DNA from 2 places in the Viridibacillus sp. d25.2 genome. Region 2 is predicted to be linked to the other one. Evidence: a T-box and tRNA genes for the amino acid it is inferred to sense, from the RefSeq annotation. Region 2 holds a T-box; the other holds one or more tRNA genes.
What was found. A T-box is a leader RNA that pairs with one kind of tRNA and senses whether it is charged. The one in region 2 lies ahead of lysS (lysine--tRNA ligase), so its partner is inferred to be a tRNA-Lys.
Positions count from the first base shown of each region.

Region 1: it encodes a tRNA-Lys, which carries the amino acid that the T-box ahead of lysS (lysine--tRNA ligase) is inferred to sense. The anticodon was not compared.

Region 1 is NZ_CM196652.1:1,086,050-1,093,381, reverse strand. Features, by position in the region: tRNA gene ACZLO7_RS05440 (tRNA-Ser) at 1-52, opposite strand, end outside; tRNA gene ACZLO7_RS05435 (tRNA-Asn) at 58-132, opposite strand; tRNA gene ACZLO7_RS05430 (tRNA-Ile) at 143-219, opposite strand; tRNA gene ACZLO7_RS05425 (tRNA-Gly) at 227-300, opposite strand; tRNA gene ACZLO7_RS05420 (tRNA-Phe) at 305-380, opposite strand; tRNA gene ACZLO7_RS05415 (tRNA-Asp) at 412-488, opposite strand; tRNA gene ACZLO7_RS05410 (tRNA-Met) at 492-568, opposite strand; tRNA gene ACZLO7_RS05405 (tRNA-Ser) at 600-692, opposite strand; tRNA gene ACZLO7_RS05400 (tRNA-Ile) at 716-792, opposite strand; tRNA gene ACZLO7_RS05395 (tRNA-Met) at 809-882, opposite strand; tRNA gene ACZLO7_RS05390 (tRNA-Ala) at 919-994, opposite strand; tRNA gene ACZLO7_RS05385 (tRNA-Pro) at 1,013-1,089, opposite strand; tRNA gene ACZLO7_RS05380 (tRNA-Arg) at 1,094-1,170, opposite strand; tRNA gene ACZLO7_RS05375 (tRNA-Leu) at 1,200-1,288, opposite strand; tRNA gene ACZLO7_RS05370 (tRNA-Gly) at 1,295-1,369, opposite strand; tRNA gene ACZLO7_RS05365 (tRNA-Leu) at 1,395-1,479, opposite strand; tRNA gene ACZLO7_RS05360 (tRNA-Lys) at 1,499-1,574, opposite strand; tRNA gene ACZLO7_RS05355 (tRNA-Thr) at 1,587-1,662, opposite strand; tRNA gene ACZLO7_RS05350 (tRNA-Val) at 1,678-1,753, opposite strand; rRNA gene rrf (5S ribosomal RNA) at 1,763-1,878, opposite strand; rRNA gene ACZLO7_RS05340 (23S ribosomal RNA) at 2,012-4,941, opposite strand; rRNA gene ACZLO7_RS05335 (16S ribosomal RNA) at 5,126-6,678, opposite strand; gene ACZLO7_RS05330 (DMT family transporter) at 6,968-7,332, opposite strand, start outside.
Region 2 is NZ_CM196652.1:2,510,172-2,517,503, reverse strand. Features, by position in the region: gene ACZLO7_RS12605 (methyltransferase) at 1-490, shown strand, start outside; gene ACZLO7_RS12600 (methyltransferase) at 550-1,131, shown strand; gene ACZLO7_RS12595 (phosphatidylinositol-specific phospholipase C) at 1,400-2,815, shown strand; gene lysS (lysine--tRNA ligase) at 3,027-4,583, opposite strand; T-box leader at 4,666-4,924, opposite strand; gene ACZLO7_RS12585 (S8 family serine peptidase) at 5,259-7,332, shown strand, end outside.

The sequences.
Region 1 (7,332 bases), 1.4 Mb from region 2:
GCGACCTACACCCTTAGCAGGGGCGCCTCTTCAGCCACTTGAGTACTTCCCCATATATGGCTCCGAAGGTAGGACTCGAACCTACGACCGTCCGGTTAACAGCCGGATGCTCTACCACTGAGCTACTTCGGAATAATTTTAATGGTGGGCCTAAATGGACTCGAACCATCGACCTCACGCTTATCAGGCGTGCGCTCTAACCAGCTGAGCTATAGGCCCATAAAATTGGAGCGGGTGAAGAGAATCGAACTCTCGACAACAGCTTGGAAGGCTGTGGTTTTACCACTAAACTACACCCGCATCATGGTGGGTCAGGACGGAATCGAACCGCCGACACTTAGAGCTTCAATCTAATGCTCTACCAACTGAGCTACTGACCCATGATGATTAATGAAATATTTTTTTAAAAAATGGCGGTCCGGACGGGACTCGAACCCGCGACCTCCTGCGTGACAGGCAGGCATTCTAACCAACTGAACTACCGGACCATTTGGTTGCGGGGACAGGATTTGAACCTGTGACCTTCGGGTTATGAGCCCGACGAGCTACCGAACTGCTCCACCCCGCGATAATGATATTATGAAATTAATTTTTAAAAATGGAGGAGGAAGAGGGATTCGAACCCCCGCGCGGTATGACCCGCCTGTCGGTTTTCAAGACCGATCCCTTCAGCCAGACTTGGGTATTCCTCCAAAAAAATATGATGTTGTGTAGATGGTGGACCTTGCAGGACTCGAACCTGCGACCGGACGGTTATGAGCCGTCTGCTCTAACCAACTGAGCTAAAGGTCCTTTAGTTTGGTTAGTATGGCGGCAGAGGGGATCGAACCCCCGACCTCACGGGTATGAACCGTACGCTCTAGCCAGCTGAGCTACGCCGCCATGATGATATTTAATTTATTGATTGTAATAATAAATTGGTGGAGCCTAGCGGGATCGAACCGCTGACCTCCTGCGTGCAAGGCAGGCGCTCTCCCAGCTGAGCTAAGGCCCCATAGGGTTAAAGTATTAATGGTCGGGAAGACAGGATTCGAACCTGCGACCCCTTGGTCCCAAACCAAGTGCTCTACCAAGCTGAGCTACTTCCCGTTAATGGCGCGCCCGGCAGAAGTCGAATCCACAACCTTCTGATCCGTAGTCAGACGCTCTATCCAATTGAGCTACGGGCGCATTTATATCACGTGCATTATGTTAAAAGATGGTGCCGAGGACCGGAATCGAACCGGTACGGTAGTCACCTACCGCAGGATTTTAAGTCCTGTGCGTCTGCCAGTTCCGCCACCCCGGCATATTTTGGAGCGGAAGACGAGGTTCGAACTCGCGACCCCCACCTTGGCAAGGTGGTGTTCTACCACTGAACTACTTCCGCAATATGCTGATAAACTTAAATATTATGGTGCGGGTGAAGGGAGTCGAACCCCCACGCCTTGCGGCGCTAGATCCTAAGTCTAGTGCGTCTGCCAGTTCCGCCACACCCGCATATAATTTTCTTGAAAAATGGTGAGCCATGTAGGATTCGAACCTACGACCCTCTGATTAAAAGTCAGATGCTCTACCAACTGAGCTAATGGCTCATATGAAATGAATGGTGCCGGCGAAAGGAGTCGAACCCTCGACCTACTGATTACAAGTCAGTTGCTCTACCAACTGAGCTACACCGGCATGATTTATTAAAAATGGTGGAGGATGACGGGATCGAACCGCCGACCCCCTGCTTGTAAGGCAGGTGCTCTCCCAGCTGAGCTAATCCTCCATATTGTCCGCCTAGCAACGTCCTACTCTCACAGGGGGAAACCCCCAACTACCATCGGCGCTAAAGAGCTTAACTTCCGTGTTCGGCATGGGAACGGGTGTGACCTCTTTGCCATCGTCACTAGACTATTTTCTTAAGGACAAGAATTATTATATCATCTTTTTTAAAGATTAGCAAGTGTTTTTTTGCTATTTTAGAAAAGTTTTTTTCTTGTTCTCTCAAAACTGGATAAATTACATTGAAGTTTGTTAAGTAAATTTGGTTAAGTCCTCGATCTATTAGTATTCGTCAGCTCCGTATGTCGCCACACTTCCACCTCGAACCTATCTACCTCATCGTCTTTGAGGGATCTTACTTACTTGCGTAATGGGAAATCTCATCTTGAGGGGGGCTTCATGCTTAGATGCTTTCAGCACTTATCCCGTCCACACATAGCTACCCAGCGATGCCCTTGGCAGAACAACTGGTACACCAGCGGTGTGTCCATCCCGGTCCTCTCGTACTAAGGACAGCTCCTCTCAAATTTCCTACGCCCACGACGGATAGGGACCGAACTGTCTCACGACGTTCTGAACCCAGCTCGCGTACCGCTTTAATGGGCGAACAGCCCAACCCTTGGGACCGACTACAGCCCCAGGATGCGATGAGCCGACATCGAGGTGCCAAACCTCCCCGTCGATGTGGACTCTTGGGGGAGATAAGCCTGTTATCCCCGGGGTAGCTTTTATCCGTTGAGCGATGGCCCTTCCATGCGGAACCACCGGATCACTAAGCCCGTCTTTCGACCCTGCTCGACTTGTAGGTCTCGCAGTCAAGCTCCCTTATGCCTTTACACTCTACGAATGATTTCCAACCATTCTGAGGGAACCTTTGGGCGCCTCCGTTACTCTTTAGGAGGCGACCGCCCCAGTCAAACTGCCCGCCTGACACTGTCTCCTACCCCGCTAAGGGGCATGGGTTAGAAGTTCAATACAGCTAGGGTAGTATCCCACCAACGCCTCCTCCGAAGCTAGCGCTCCGGAATCTCTGGCTCCTACCTATCCTGTACAAGCTGTATCAAAATTCAATATCAGGCTACAGTAAAGCTCCACGGGGTCTTTCCGTCCTGTCGCGGGTAACCTGCATCTTCACAGGTACTATAATTTCACCGAGTCTCTCGTTGAGACAGTGCCCAGATCGTTACGCCTTTCGTGCGGGTCGGAACTTACCCGACAAGGAATTTCGCTACCTTAGGACCGTTATAGTTACGGCCGCCGTTTACTGGGGCTTCAATTCGCACCTTCGCTTGCGCTAAGCACTCCTCTTAACCTTCCAGCACCGGGCAGGCGTCAGCCCCTATACGTCACCTTACGGTTTTGCAGAGACCTGTGTTTTTGCTAAACAGTCGCCTGGGCCTATTCACTGCGGCTCTCTCGGGCTTTCACCCTACTAGAGCACCCCTTCTCCCGAAGTTACGGGGTCATTTTGCCGAGTTCCTTAACGAGAGTTCTCTCGCACACCTTAGGATTCTCTCCTCGACTACCTGTGTCGGTTTGCGGTACGGGCACCTTTTACCTCGCTAGAGGCTTTTCTTGGCAGTGTGAAATCAGGAACTCCGGACATACGTCCTCGTCATCACAGCTCAACGTTATAGAAATGGGATTTGCCTCATTTCACGCCTCACTGCTTGAACATGCATAACCAACAGCATGCTTACCCTATCCTACTGCGTCCCCCCATTGCTCAAATGGTAAATAGGTGGTACAGGAATATCAACCTGTTGTCCATCGCCTACGCCTATCGGCCTCGGCTTAGGTCCCGACTAACCCTGAGCGGACGAGCCTTCCTCAGGAAACCTTAGTCATTCGGTGGACGGGATTCTCACCCGTCTTTCGCTACTCATACCGGCATTCTCACTTCTAAGCGCTCCACCAGTCCTTCCGGTCTGACTTCACAGCACTTAGAACGCTCTCCTACCACGGACATCTAAGATGTCCATCCACAGCTTCGGTGAATTGTTTAGCCCCGATACATTTTCGGCGCAGCGTCACTCGACCAGTGAGCTATTACGCACTCTTTAAATGATGGCTGCTTCTGAGCCAACATCCTGGTTGTCTAAGCAACGTCACATCCTTTTCCACTTAACAATTACTTTGGGACCTTAGCTGGTGGTCTGGGCTGTTTCCCTTTTGACTACGGATCTTATCACTCGCAGTCTGACTCCCGTGCATAAATCACTGGCATTCGGAGTTTGTCTGAATTCGGTAATCCGGGATGGACCCCTAGTTCAAACAGTGCTCTACCTCCAGGATTCTCTATCACGAGGCTAGCCCTAAAGCTATTTCGGAGAGAACCAGCTATCTCCAGGTTCGATTGGAATTTCTCCGCTACCCACACCTCATCCCCGCACTTTTCAACGTACGTGGGTTCGGGCCTCCAGTAAGTGTTACCTTACCTTCACCCTGGACATGGGTAGATCACCTGGTTTCGGGTCTACAACCACATACTCATTCGCCCTATTCAGACTCGCTTTCGCTACGGCTCCGTCTTCTAAAACTTAACCTCGCATGTAATCGTAACTCGCCGGTTCATTCTACAAAAGGCACGCTATCACCCATTAACGGGCTCTAACTACTTGTAGGCACATGGTTTCAGGATCTATTTCACTCCCCTTCCGGGGTGCTTTTCACCTTTCCCTCACGGTACTGGTTCACTATCGGTCACTAGGTAGTATTTAGCCTTGGGAGATGGTCCTCCCAGATTCCGACGGAATTTCACGTGTTCCGCCGTACTCAGGATACACTCAAGAGAGAATGAACTTTCAACTACAGGGCTGTTACCTGCTCTGGCGGGCCTTTCCAGACCGCTTCGTTTAACTCATTCCTTTGTAACTCCATATAGAGTGTCCTACAACCCCAAGAGGCAAGCCTCTTGGTTTGGGCTATTCCCGTTTCGCTCGCCGCTACTCAGGGAATCGATTTTTCTTTCTCTTCCTCCAGGTACTTAGATGTTTCAGTTCCCTGGGTCTGCCATCAAGACGCTATGTATTCACGTCAAGATACTGCTCCATTACGAACAGTGGGTTCCCCCATTCGGAAATCTCCGGATCAAAGCTCACTTACAGCTCCCCGAAGCATATCGGTGTTAGTGCCGTCCTTCTTCGGCTCCTAGTGCCAAGGCATCCGCCATGCGCCCTTAATAACTTAACCTAAAAGTTAGTTATTAAGCCTAAAAAACTTAATAATAAAAAATGTGTTACTTAATTTGCTTCAATGTCGTTTTATCCAGTTTTCAAAGAACAAGGTTTTGAAGATCATTTTACAATGAGCCTTCAAAACTGAACGCAAGACGTTAATCGACAGATCCAAGATCTGTTTCCGTAATTATCCTTAGAAAGGAGGTGATCCAGCCGCACCTTCCGATACGGCTACCTTGTTACGACTTCACCCCAATCATCTATCCCACCTTCGGCGGCTGGCTCCATAAAGGTTACCTCACCGACTTCGGGTGTTACAAACTCTCGTGGTGTGACGGGCGGTGTGTACAAGGCCCGGGAACGTATTCACCGTGGCATGCTGATCCACGATTACTAGCGATTCCGGCTTCATGTAGGCGAGTTGCAGCCTACAATCCGAACTGAGAACGATTTTATGAGATTAGCATACCCTCGCGAGTTAGCGACTCTTTGTATCGTCCATTGTAGCACGTGTGTAGCCCAGGTCATAAGGGGCATGATGATTTGACGTCATCCCCACCTTCCTCCGGTTTGTCACCGGCAGTCACCTTAGAGTGCCCAACTAAATGATGGCAACTAAGATCAAGGGTTGCGCTCGTTGCGGGACTTAACCCAACATCTCACGACACGAGCTGACGACAACCATGCACCACCTGTCACCAATGTCCCCGAAGGGAAAACTCTATCTCTAGAGCGGTCATTGGGATGTCAAGACCTGGTAAGGTTCTTCGCGTTGCTTCGAATTAAACCACATGCTCCACCGCTTGTGCGGGCCCCCGTCAATTCCTTTGAGTTTCAACCTTGCGGCCGTACTCCCCAGGCGGAGTGCTTAATGCGTTAGCTGCAGCACTAAGGGGCGGAAACCCCCTAACACTTAGCACTCATCGTTTACGGCGTGGACTACCAGGGTATCTAATCCTGTTTGCTCCCCACGCTTTCGCGCCTCAGTGTCAGTTACAGACCAGAAAGTCGCCTTCGCCACTGGTGTTCCTCCAAATCTCTACGCATTTCACCGCTACACTTGGAATTCCACTTTCCTCTTCTGCACTCAAGTCTCCCAGTTTCCAATGACCCTCCACGGTTGAGCCGTGGGCTTTCACATCAGACTTAAGAAACCACCTGCGCGCGCTTTACGCCCAATAAATCCGGACAACGCTTGCCACCTACGTATTACCGCGGCTGCTGGCACGTAGTTAGCCGTGGCTTTCTAATAAGGTACCGTCAAGGTACGTTCAGTTACTAACGTACTTGTTCTTCCCTTACAACAGAGTTTTACGATCCGAAAACCTTCATCACTCACGCGGCGTTGCTCCATCAGACTTTCGTCCATTGTGGAAGATTCCCTACTGCTGCCTCCCGTAGGAGTTTGGGCCGTGTCTCAGTCCCAATGTGGCCGATCACCCTCTCAGGTCGGCTATGCATCGTTGCCTTGGTAGGCCGTTACCCCACCAACTAGCTAATGCACCGCGGGCCCATCTAGTAGTGACAGCCGAAACCGCCTTTCAGCATTTTGCCATGTGACAAAATGGATTATTCGGTATTAGCCCCGGTTTCCCGGAGTTATCCCAATCTACTAGGTAGGTTGCCCACGTGTTACTCACCCGTCCGCCGCTAAATCAGAAGAAGCAAGCTTCTTCATCATTCGCTCGACTTGCATGTATTAGGCACGCCGCCAGCGTTCGTCCTGAGCCAGGATCAAACTCTCCATAAAAGTAGTTTGAAAGCTCATTAGCTTTGCTAGCGTATCATCCGAAGATGATATCTATTTTTGTTTTGATCCACCAACAGAGTTGATGTCCAAAAACATTTATTGATTAACGTCTTGCATGTTCAGTTTTCAAGGTTCATTTTGTCGTCGTTTCTTAGGCGACTTCAATATCTTATCATCATCTGTTTTCTTTGTCAATTACTTTTTTGAAAAAGTTTTTTGAGATGTTGTATTCATATTTTGTAGCACGTCTTAACGACATTTATTACTATACAACATCTTATTTTAAAAATCAATAGTTTTTTCGAAATAACTTTATTACCTTTTTTTCATCAATTACAAACAGCATAATACCAGCTATTACAATCACTCCTCCTATTACTTGAGTAACCATTAGTTTTTCATCAAATATAATGTAGGCTAAGATTGCCGCTCCGATTGGTTCAAATAGAATCGCTATTGAAAGTCCATTTATGCTCACCCATTTTAAGGACCAATTGAAAAGATTATGTCCTAACAAATTAGGTACCACAGCTAATAATACAAACCAAAACCAATCAATTGCCGGATACGGACCAAATGATCCCCCTTTTATAAGAACATAGATGAATAAAGTAATCGTACTAGCCGAATAGACAATCATTGTATAGGTCATTA
Region 2 (7,332 bases):
TGCTGCAGAAAAAGAAACTTCTATCCAACAAAAAGAATCACAAAGTAGTATTCAACCGTTTGCACAGAGTACTTTGGAAACAGCCGTTCAGGCTGCTTTACATGGTCCAGAAGTCAAAAAAATAAAAGTATTTGAGCATGAATTTAACGTAAAACCAATACAAGTAGTAAATCTAGGGGCAGGGAAGAAATATATTAAAGGACAAATTTCTCATCATTTAAGTTTCCGCCCAGATGATCAATTCTATTATGAGTTCACAGTGAAAGATGGAGAAGTAATAGGTAAGCCTGAATATTATATTGATAGAGGTGGTTTGACACCATTTGTTGCTCCACTTTTATCAATAATTGCTGCGTATAATGGGATTCCTGTTAATCCAAATGATTTAAATGCACTTGGTCAGCAGATTGGAAAAGTTATAGATGGAAGCTGGGAACATGCAGCACAATCTATTGCCACTGTAGTTAGTTTAAGTTTTAATGAGAAATAGGTGTGCGTAAACAATATACTCTATTATGAATATGAACAAAAAAAGGGAGGAAGAAAACTATGAAAATGAAATATAAAATAATAACGGCAACTGCTCTTGCAGCAACGTTAGCTACAGGTGCATCAAGTGCAGTACATACTACATCGGTGTTTGCTGCAGAAAAAGAAGCTCCTATCCAACAAAAAGAATCACAAATTAGTATTCAGCCGTTTGCACAGAATACTTTGGAAACAGCCGTTCAAGCTGCTTTACATGGTCCAGAAGTCAAAAAAATAAAAGTATTTGAGCATGAATTTAACGTAAAACCAATACAAGTAGTAAATCTAGGGGCAGGGAAGAAATATATTAAAGGACAAATTTCTCATCATTTAAGTTTCCGCCCAGATGATCAATTCTATTATGAGTTCACAGTGAAAGATGGAGAGGTAATAGGTAAACCTGAGTATTATATTGATAGAGGTGGTTTTACACCATTTGCGGCTCCACTTTTATCAATTATTGCTGCGTATAATGGGATTCCCATTAATCCAAATGATTTAACCGCACTTGGTCAACAGATTGGAAAAGTTATAGACGGAAGCTGGGAACATGCAGCACAATCTATTGCCACTGTAGTTAGTTTAAGTTTTAATGAGAAGTAGGTACATCGGATAAACAGAGGTCTTGTTTAAGACTTCTGTTTTCTTTGTGAACTGGAAACCACGTTCTTTCAGAGACTTCGATAGCTTAAAGGAAACAATTCAAAATACTATCTTGTTTTAATTGTTTTTCTTTAAATTTAAAAACCTTTTTACAAATCGAAAACCCTATTGTATCTATAAAATATTTTAAAAATTAAATCTTTTTAAGTAACATAGTTCATTATTTCTGGAATAGAAGTGATGTAGTATAAAAAATAGGAGAGATATAATGAAGAAAATAAAAATAAAAAAAATCTTAAAAGGTGGAATCCTTACTTGTTTTACACTAGCAAGTTTATGCACGACTTCTAAAGTATTTGCTGATAGCCATCCAGGTTATTCCTATGAATCCGATATAGGTTATCAAAATCCAACATGGATGTCAAAATTAGAAGATACAAAAAAAATAAGCGAGTTATCTATTCCAGGGACTCATGGTTCAATGGCTTTACATGGAGCAAGTTTTATTGATGAAAATTTAACAAGAAATCAGACAATGACCTTATCTCAACAATTCAATGCGGGAATACGTTATGTAGACATGCGTGTTAAACGTGTAAAAGATTCTTTTGCGATGCACCATGGAATCGTAAATCAAAAAGCAATGTTTGAGGATGTATTAAAAGAGACAATTCAATTTTTAAGAGATAATCCTAAAGAAACGATTTTAATGCGCTTAAAAGAAGAAACTGACCCTGAAATTGGCTCACTATCATTCGAGGAAATATTTAAAAATTATAAAGACCGTAATGCTTCTTATTTTTGGGATTCAAATTCTGTACCATTATCAGAAAGACATAATCCTAAGTTAGGAGATATCCGAGGGAAAATTGTAATATTACAAAACTTTTCGGCATCTCAAGAATACGGTATTAATTATGAAAATTTGAATATCCAAGATAAGTTTGAAGTTGGCAGCGGACCAGACGGAATGTATGAAAAATGGAATGCGGTGAAAACCCATCTTCTAAATGCAAATAATAACTCTAAAAATGGTGTGATCTATCTCAACCATTTTAGTGGCACGGGTGGTGCAGCAGCATTATTGAATAATTTTTACCCATGGTTTGTTGCAAGCGGAAAAAATAGTAGGAATACTAATAGTAACCCACTGTTGATCCAAAAAAACCCAATAAATAGATGGGAGGATTTCCCTCGTGACATTAATGGACAAGTATTTTATGGCGGAATGAATACACTTGGGACTGAGATAATACAACAAGGTGGCATTAAGCATTCTGGTATCATTGCAGCAGATTTTCCTGGACCAGGTTTAATAGATAGTATTATTAGATTAAATGGTATATTCTCTAGTGAAAAAGAAATATTAATTTCCCAAATCTCCTCTGAACCAAAGCCATTATCTGGACAAAAAAATCGATCCAGTCAAAACTTTAATATTAATGATTTACCCATAGGAACAAAGGGATTAAAATGGATTATCGAACCTACAGAAAAAGATAATTCTTCTAATATTTCCTTCAATGTTATGGTCGATGTTACCCTAGGGGTGGATTCTGTTCGTTGGGAAAAAATTTCGAATGAATCTAGGACTGAAGCATATACAAATTCTAAATATTATATTGCAAACCCAAGTGGCGCGACTAACAAATTCACAGTGAAAATATACGCTATTACAAATTAAGATTTTATCGGAAACTTCTTGATAAGAGTTGCTATGTATGCCCATCAACTCAAGAGATTTGAATACCCTATGTACAAAAAAACAATTCTTTCTAAACAAGCTAGATTAGAAAAACAAAAGCCTAATTTTTCATTATAATACTGGAAAATTAGGCTTTTTTATATTTCGATTTCCAAACGTTGTAATACCGCATTTTCCTAACGTTACGCCATTAAGAAAAAGTAAGCAATTCTATCACTTTTTCTCTACCCACTGCACTAATAAGTAAAGGTATTCGTGGTCCACTACGTTCATTCATAACTAGCTGATAAATATTTCCAAATAAGTCTTTCTGATATTCGCGCATTCTTTTTTTGTCATCCTGGTGACAGATAGCGTATATTCTTGTCATTAAAGAATCGCCCATTAAATCAGGTTTACATGAGAGTAACTCAGTAAACTGCGTTAGTTTTTCTCTTTGACCTTCATCTAAACTATTGTAGTACAAAGTATTTTTCGCTTGATTGATGTTTACTAAGCGATCAGGGTTCCAATATTTAATCCAATGCGCTACTCTGTCGCTAATATTTTTTATCTCTTCAATTGTATAATCTTCGCCCGTTTGACTTAAAGAAGTTTGTAATAGAACTTCGTTAAATCCGATAAGCGAGAAAATACTTGCCACTTGGTTAAAACTAGGATGTATTGTTATTCTATTTGCTCTCAGTAAATCTAAGGAACTTACAACATCTTCAGCTTTTAAAACTCCTCGTGCATAAGAAGATTGATACCGATCAAACTCTGAATAATTACGCAATACGTCTTCATCTAGACCAATATTAAAAGCAGCATTAGGTTTGTATTTAGCGAACATAAATAGAATAAGCTCTGGTGTATAAACAAATAACAAATCATTCGGTGTAAGTACATCCCCAGAGGAGCTAGACATTTTTTTGTTAGTGCCTTTTAGCCCTATAAATTCATATGCGATATAATCAGGTGCTTCATAACCAAAGATTTTCTTAGCTATAACTTTGGACACATTATAACTTCCTGTAGCAGAGGAATGATCACGTCCCCCAGGCTCAAAAACAACATCCTCTACCATCCAACGCATCGCCCAATCTACTTTCCAGTTGAGCTTTATATTGTTGCTGTTTGATAACGTTTGGGATTCTTTGTTTCCACAATTACACTCATATACAAAACTTTCTAGGTCTCCATTAAATGAACTTATTGTGGTCGCATCCTTGTTACAAGCACTACAGTACAACGTAATAGGATAAAAGGCTTCGCGTTCTTCTTTTACAGGTTCACTGGATTTGTAACACATGAGTATGTCATAAATCTCTTTTCTCTTCTGCATGGCTATTCTTATATAAGGTAAATATCGGCCAGAGCGATATTCGAGATTTTGGTATATAAATTGAGGTCTGATATTAAATCCTTTTAATGATTGTTCAAACTCTTTTTCGAAATAATTAGCGTAAGTTCCTTCACCAAATGGGTTTGGAATATCTGAATAGGGCATTCCAACATAAGTCTCAAATGACGGTGATACATTTTGTGGAACTTTTCTTAATCTATCAAAATCATCCCATGAAAAAATAAATCTAGTTTTTTTCCCCATCCTTTCTAATGCTTTTACAACAAAAAAGGTTGTCACAATTTCGCGAAAATTACCAATGTGCACGGAACCTGAAGGGCTAATTCCTGAGGCACAAGTAAATACCTCTTTCTTTGGATACTTCTCTATTAATCCTTCTGCAATCTGAAATGCCCAATGCATAACTTCACCTCATTTTAATAGTTTTACTACTAGTAGAAAATAAAATGGAAAACAAAAAACTCTCACCTCCCAAGACGATTGTCTTGAGGGCGAGAGTTCGAATTCGCGGTACCACCTCAATTTGCTTATTGATCACTCAATAAGCCTTATCAGGTACGGCATTAAAGCGATACCTTATCCCTTTAACGGGGGAATCCGTCGTAGTATCCCTAAGTAAATCTCTACTTAGTTCCGTACGAAGCTCGGAGTTTTTGTTCAATAAGATTTCCTATCCCTTTTTTCACCAACCAAGGGTCTCTGTAATGTTCCTTCTTATTTACTCTTCTCTTCATCGCTCATCAATTATTGTTATTGATAATAGCAAATATTCTTTTCCATTTCAACCTAAATATATGGTTAAATTTAAAATGCTGGAAAAATTTTTGTATTCTCTTTTAATTCTTTTTCAACAATGGAGCAGGATTTTGATAGTGACTCTGTATAAGGTTAATCTACCCAATAGTTCAAGTTGAATACACTAGAAGATTTAAGTAAAATATTAAAATTAAACATACAAATATTTGTAAACTTAAGAACTAAAATTATATTAGATTTGTGAAAGTCTTTTAAGTAGAATAAAATATACATATTATTAAATTTTATGCTATAAAAATAAAGAAAGGGGGTCTCATAACAGTGCAGAAGCCTCTATGGAAAAATATTAGTATTTCATGTCTTGCTTTAACAGCTTTATGGACCTTATCTGATAACCATCAATCCGCTTACGCTGAAGAAAATACAATCAATGCGTTGATCTCATATAAAAATGAAGAAGGTAAGCAGAAAGTGTTAGGTGACGCGGAAGATGTCAATGAAGTACTGCACAATGTAGAAATGGTTGAGGCATCTTTAACAGAGCAACAATTGGCTGAATTGAAAAAAGACCCGAACATTGAATTCATTGATACAAAAGAAGCTCCAATGACTTTAGCTGATTTGGATATGCCAGTTGAACCGAAACTAGTACCTACTTGGAATCTTAGTTTAATAAATACTCCAGTAGCGTGGAGAAACGGTATTTTCGGCAATAAAATTAAGGTGGCGGTCATTGATACAGGAATAAACTTAATTGATGATTTACCGAATATTGCTGGCCGTATATCCTTTGTAAGGGATTTGCCAGAAACAGTTATAAAAGAATCAGACAATGTGGATCGCGGAGGCATAAGAGAAAATGGCCATGGTACATCAGTAGCTGCAGTCATTGGGGCCAAAGTTGGTGGGTATCTAAAAGACAATAAAACAAGTGACGTTATTGGTGTAGCACCAAATGTCCAACTTTATTCTTTGAAATATGCGGACGGTACAACGAGCGGTACTACAACTGAAATCGTCAAATCAATTGATTGGGCAATTGCAAACAAAATGGACATTATTAATATTTCATCTGGTTTATACATCGATGTACCTGCACTTAGAAATGCTGTTCAAAAAGCTTATAATGCAGGTATTCTGATTGTTGCTTCTGCAGGTAATGATGGCAATCATAGAAATGTTACATATCCAGCAAGGTATAGCCAAGTTATTGCTGTATCAGCAATTAGTGCTAAGCAAAAGATAAGTTATTTCTCTAATACAGGTTCATCTATGAATCTTACTGCTCCTGGAGAGGCTGTACCAACGGTTAATAAAGATGGTAAATTGATATATGCCAGTGGCACTTCCTATGCAGCCCCACATGTTACAGGCATTCTCGCTTTACTAAAACAGCAATATCCATTTTTATCAGCGAAAGAATTACGCGCTAAATTAGATGAAACGACAACGGCAATAGATCTTGGCATAGCAGGTGTAGATAATTTATATGGCAAAGGACTAGTTCAATACCCACAAGCTGAAGATTCCGTCATTGAAGATTTGGTTAATCCTCAAATAGAAAAAGTAACCGATCATTCAGCGACTGTCAGCTTTTCATTACCAAATGATATGAATTCCGAAAAGGTAGCTATTTATTTAGATGATAAACTTATAAAAACAACAACTTCAAGAAAATATTCAATCAAAAAATTACAGTCCTCAAAAGACTATAAAATTACTTTAAAAGTAGTGAGTCAGGATGGAAGAGCATCTAATGGCATTGATCTGCAAGTACACACGTTAAAAGATATTACGCCACCTGAAGAAGTGACAAAACTAGTAGCTTCATTAATTCAAATAAATGCGGTAACAGTTAATTGGAAAAAACCATCAACGGAAGACTTTAAACAGTCCAATATATATGTAAATAATAAAAAAGTTGGATCGACGAAAGATTCTACATATACCATACGTCATTTGAACCCTAATCAAACGTATAAAATTGAAGTGAAGACAGAAGACGAGGCTAAGAATATTTCGCAAGGGATAGCACTTACTATTCCAACACCTGCCAAGAAAGTCTTACACTCACCTTCTGTGAAAAAAGTATCTGATCGGACAACTAATATTAGTGGCACTGCCGAAGCAAATACTACCTTTTTAATTTATAAAGGCAACAAAAAAATAGCTCAAGCTTCAGTCCAATCAAATGGTAGCTATATTGCTGCAATTAAAAAGCAAGTAGCCCATAGCAAACTATCCGTCTATATTACAGATAAACAAGGGAATACCAGCCAAGTAAAAAGATTGACAGTAATAGATAAAACGGCACCAACTAAGCCAAAAGTCAATAAAGTAACTAGTAATTCGACAATCATAACTGGTACTGCTGAACCGTATGCAACGATTCGAA